One region of the Actinomadura luteofluorescens genome, then DNA from elsewhere that is predicted to be linked to it. Evidence: riboswitches for the same ligand, from Rfam matches in the RefSeq annotation. Region 1 holds a riboswitch; the other holds the start of a gene.
The links. A riboswitch is a leader RNA that binds a small molecule or an ion and turns the genes downstream of it on or off. The one in region 1 is predicted to bind cyclic di-AMP.
Positions count from the first base shown of each region.

Region 1 (2,164 bases):
GCTCGTAGGTCTCGTCCACGACCTCGTCGATGCGCGCGTCGGGACGGTCGGTCTTGTTCACGACCAGGATCACCGGCAGCCGCGCGGCGAGCGCCTTGCGCAGCACGAACCGGGTCTGCGGGAGCGGGCCCTCGCTGGCGTCGACCAGGAGCACGACGCCGTCCACCATGGACAGGCCGCGCTCGACCTCGCCGCCGAAGTCGGCGTGTCCCGGGGTGTCGATGATGTTGATGGTCAGCCCGTTGTGCAGGACCGCGGTGTTCTTCGCGAGGATCGTGATCCCCTTCTCGCGCTCCAGGTCGTTGGAGTCGAGCACGCGGTCGTCGACGTCCTGGTTCTCGCGGAAGGCTCCGGACTGCCAGAGCATGGCGTCGACCAGCGTCGTCTTGCCATGGTCGACATGGGCGACGATCGCGACGTTACGGAGGTCGTCGCGCGTGGAGATGGGCATGCGGGTTCGCCTTGCGTGAGAGTTCGGGAGTCGCCGCAGACGTGCGGCCGGACCCATTCTACTTGGCCGTGCGTACCACCCACTCCGAGCCGTTCGTCCCACCCGTCGCAGGGGCCTCGATTGGCCAACTTTGCGCATCCTTTGTAATCTGCCCGAGATCCGGTCGTCCGGAGTCCCACCCCCCGGGACTGCGACCGGAACGCCGAATCTCCCGCACGACGGGAGAACCGGGGACCCATCACCTCGGGGTGAATCGACGTTCGTCGTAGGGCGACTCCTGGCCCGAACCCGTCAGCTAACCCGGTAGGCGCACGAGGAGAGGAGAACACCGGCTTGGCTCCGGATCCCCATCGGCGGCGTCGCGTCCTGCCCACCGCCACCGCGACCCTGCTCCTGATCGGCCTCGGCGCCACCGCGCCGGACCTCGCCCACGCCGCCCAGCCGTTCCGGCCCGCCTCCGCGCCCCTGGCGCCGAGCCCCACGCCGACGACGGAGAAGGGCCTGCGCAAGAGCCTCGACGCGCTGAACGAAGAGGCCGAGATCCTCACGGAGAAGTTCAACAAGGCCCGCGTGGAGTTCAACAAGGCCCGCAAGGCCGAGCAGGACGCCACCAGGGAGGCCGAGCGGCTGCGCGCCCTCGCCGAGCCCGCCCGCCAGAAGCTCGGAAGCCTAGCCGCCGCGAACTACATGGCCGGCGGCCCCGACGTCCTCTTCGGCTCCGGCGCCTCCGCCGAGGGCCTGTCCGACCGCGCCTTCCTCGCGCAGAGCCAGGCCACCGCCGTCCTCGCCCTGAAGAAGCAGATCGACCAGGCCGACGCCGCGGAACGCACCGCGAAGGCGAAGACCGCGCAGGTCAAGAAGGCCTGGGACGACGCCAAGAAGACCCGCGAGGCCGCCAAGACCAAGGTCGCCGAGGTGATGAAGCGCCTCGACAAGCTGACCACCACCCACGCGAGCGACCCCCGCACCGGCCTCAGCGCCACCGTGAAGGGCTCCGGCCTCCCCGCCAAGATGGCCCGCAAGGCCCTCACCAAACTCGGCTCCCCGTACGTCTGGGCCGCCGCCGGCCCGAGCAGCTTCGACTGCTCCGGCCTCGTCGTCTGGGCCTACGCCCAGGTCGGCAAGCCCGGCCTCCCCCACTACACCGGCGACCTGTTCGCCATGGGCTCGAAGGTCTCGCGCGGCGCCCTCCGCTCCGGCGACCTCGTGTACTTCGGCGGCAACCTTCACCACATGGGCATCTACCTGGGCGACGGCAAGTACCTCCACGCCCCCCAGACCGGCGACGTGGTAAAGATCTCCAAACTCTCCGACCGCTCCGACTTCGCCGGCGCGAACCGTATTTCTTAGCTTTTTTCTCCTCCTTCGGGCCTAGCGGCCCTCCATCGTCGATAAAAGCGGGCGATCGCTGGCATCGCTCCGTCTCGCCTGGCGGCTCGCTGCTGTGCCTATGGCAGTGCTCTCCTCCTTCGGGCCTTGGCGGCCCTCCATCGTCGAGCACCGCGGGCGATCGCTGGCATCGCTCCGACTCGCCTGGCGGCTCGCTGCGCGATCAGGTTCTCGCAAGCTCGAACCTGCCTTCGGACGCGATCGCAACCGTTGGGTTGCTGCGTGGTTGCTGTGTCGGCTGAGGTCGGCGCGTGCGGTGGCGTGGCTAGGTGAGGCCTTGTTTTGCTAGGGCCTCGATCACTGGGCGGTCGCCGGGGAGCCAGT
Region 1 covers NZ_JACCBA010000001.1:2,911,425-2,913,588, forward strand. Annotated here, with positions in the region: gene typA (translational GTPase TypA) at 1-451, opposite strand, end outside; cyclic di-AMP (ydaO/yuaA leader) riboswitch at 642-777, shown strand; gene BJY14_RS13435 (C40 family peptidase) at 785-1,801, shown strand; gene BJY14_RS13440 ((deoxy)nucleoside triphosphate pyrophosphohydrolase) at 2,106-2,164, opposite strand, start outside.

Region 2 (2,164 bases), 2.3 Mb from region 1:
GCGGCCAGGGGGTCCGGCTCGCTGCTCCCGCTCGCGTCGATAGCGCGTGCCAAGAGCGCCCGGCCGACAACGGCCCGCGCCATGGGGATTCGAGTGGACGGCGTTGTACTCATCGCCGAGATCGTCGATGCCGACGATCGGCCGAGCAGTAACGGTTCGAGAAGAACCTCAACGGCTTAGGCAACCGGATCGTGTTCGAGGGTCCGTTGCGCGTAGCGTCCCCCACCCACCCAAGGCGCGCCCTCTTGCAAGATCCCGATCTACCTGCCCGGGCGGGCTCGTCCGGGGTGAGACCAGACGCTCTTCCGCAGCCTGAGGACTGTGGTGTCGACCTGCCTAGACGACAGAGATCCCACGCGTGCGGGGGTGGACTGCGGGCGGGAAGGAGCGGCTCGCCGGTGCCGAGGGCCGTTCAGTTCCCTGCGTTGTTCCTCCGCCTCAGGCATCGCTCACGTCCGGCATCACCGCAGGCGGCGGGGGATCCGGCCCCACCTTCGGCGCCCGGTCGGCTCAGACCCGCGCCCGCGTCTTAAAGGCAACGGATCATGTGGTGTGCGCATTTCAGGGAACGTCCTGGGCGGTCAGGCGGGGTCGATCCCTCGGGGTGGAGGGGGCCGACAAGAAATCTTGGGCGGACTTGACCGGTCCACAGCCCTTGCGTGCAGGGAGCTTTGGAGAGTCTTTGCAGGTGGGTCGCGTCTTTGGGATGGACTTGACGAAATATGGGGCCGCTTGAACCTGTTGTGGGTGTGTGACCGACGGGAAAGCCCGTCCGGAGCGCCCGACCAGATCATGAAGGGCGCGTCGAGTCCCTGATCATCAGGACGGCCGATCAAGGCACGTCCGCCGCCGAGTCCGCAGAGCGCCGATCATGGCGCAGCGGAGCCGGGGACCCACCGAAACACCGGGGTGAATCCGCACCCCCGCCATGCGCGGGGCCGCGGTAGGGCCACTTCCACGCCCGAACCCGACAGCTAACCCGGTAGGCGGACTGGAAGAACTCAGGAGAACCTTCGCATGACCGTTCGTACCTTCGACCTGACCAAGCGCATGGGCGCCCGCGTCGCCGCCGGAGCCGTCCTGTCCCTGGCGGGCGCGTTCGGCTTCGCCTCCCTGGCCCCGGCAGCCCAGGCGGACGCCAAGCCCGCGAACACCGTGAACGTCGCCCCCGTGTCCAAGGCCGACGCCAGCGGCGCCCAGGCCGGCGCCTCCGCGCAGGACGTCATCAACCTCGCCCGCACGCAGGTCGGCACCCACGAGGACGCCTCGGGCAACAGCAAGTTCAACGACTGGTACGTCGGCTCGCCGCTGGGCGAGCAGAACGCCCACCGGATCGGTGCCGACAGCGCCTCGGTCTACAAGGGCCAGTCGTGGTGCGACATGTTCGTGTCCTGGCTGGGCCAGCACACCGGCACCAAGGGCATGGGCGCCGACGCCTACACCGTCAGCCACGCCAAGTGGTTCAAGAAGACCGGCCGCTTCGGCGAGACCCCGAAGCCCGGGGCCGTGGTCTTCTTCGCCTGGAACGGCGGCGGTATCAAGGGCGTCGAGCACGTCGGCATCGTCGTGAAGGACAACCACGACGGGACCATCAACACCATCGAGGGCAACACCGGCGACGCCGTGAAGAAGAAGGTCCGCGACACCTCCACCGTCGCCGGCTACGGCTACCCCGAGTACCGGTGAGCTGAGGCCGTTCAGCGGCCCCTTGCCCCGCACCGTCCAGTGGTGCGCCCCCTCTCCATCCCCGCGCGATCACACCCACGTCGCGAGCACGCCCACGTGCCGTGCGCCGGGTCCGTCATGCCCCAACGGCGAGCCCCTCACGCCCGAAGGCGTGACCCGGCGCCCGGACCACCGAGCAAAGGATGAACATGCAGCAGCGAGTCATCGACACCGCCCTGATCGGCACCGCCCTCGCGGGCCTGCTGGTGACGGGCGTGGCGGCCGGGGCCACTCATGGGGGCCCGGCGGACGAGCCGACGGCGCAGAAGGTCACCGGACAGCAGGTGACCGCGCACAAGGCCGCCGGGCAGCAGTTGATCGGGCACAACGTCACCGACCAGCTGGTGTCCGGGCACAAGGTCACCGGGCAGCGGGTGTCCGAGCCCAAGGCCGCCGGGCAGCAGGCGACCGGGCAGCAGGTGACCGGGCAGAACGACAT
Region 2 covers NZ_JACCBA010000001.1:620,945-623,108, reverse strand. Annotated here, with positions in the region: cyclic di-AMP (ydaO/yuaA leader) riboswitch at 854-1,003, shown strand; gene BJY14_RS02710 (CHAP domain-containing protein) at 1,018-1,686, shown strand; gene BJY14_RS02705 (RlpA-like double-psi beta-barrel domain-containing protein) at 1,875-2,164, shown strand, end outside.
Region 2: it holds a riboswitch for cyclic di-AMP, as region 1 does, so the genes downstream of both, BJY14_RS02710 (CHAP domain-containing protein) here and BJY14_RS13435 (C40 family peptidase) in region 1, are expected to answer to the same signal.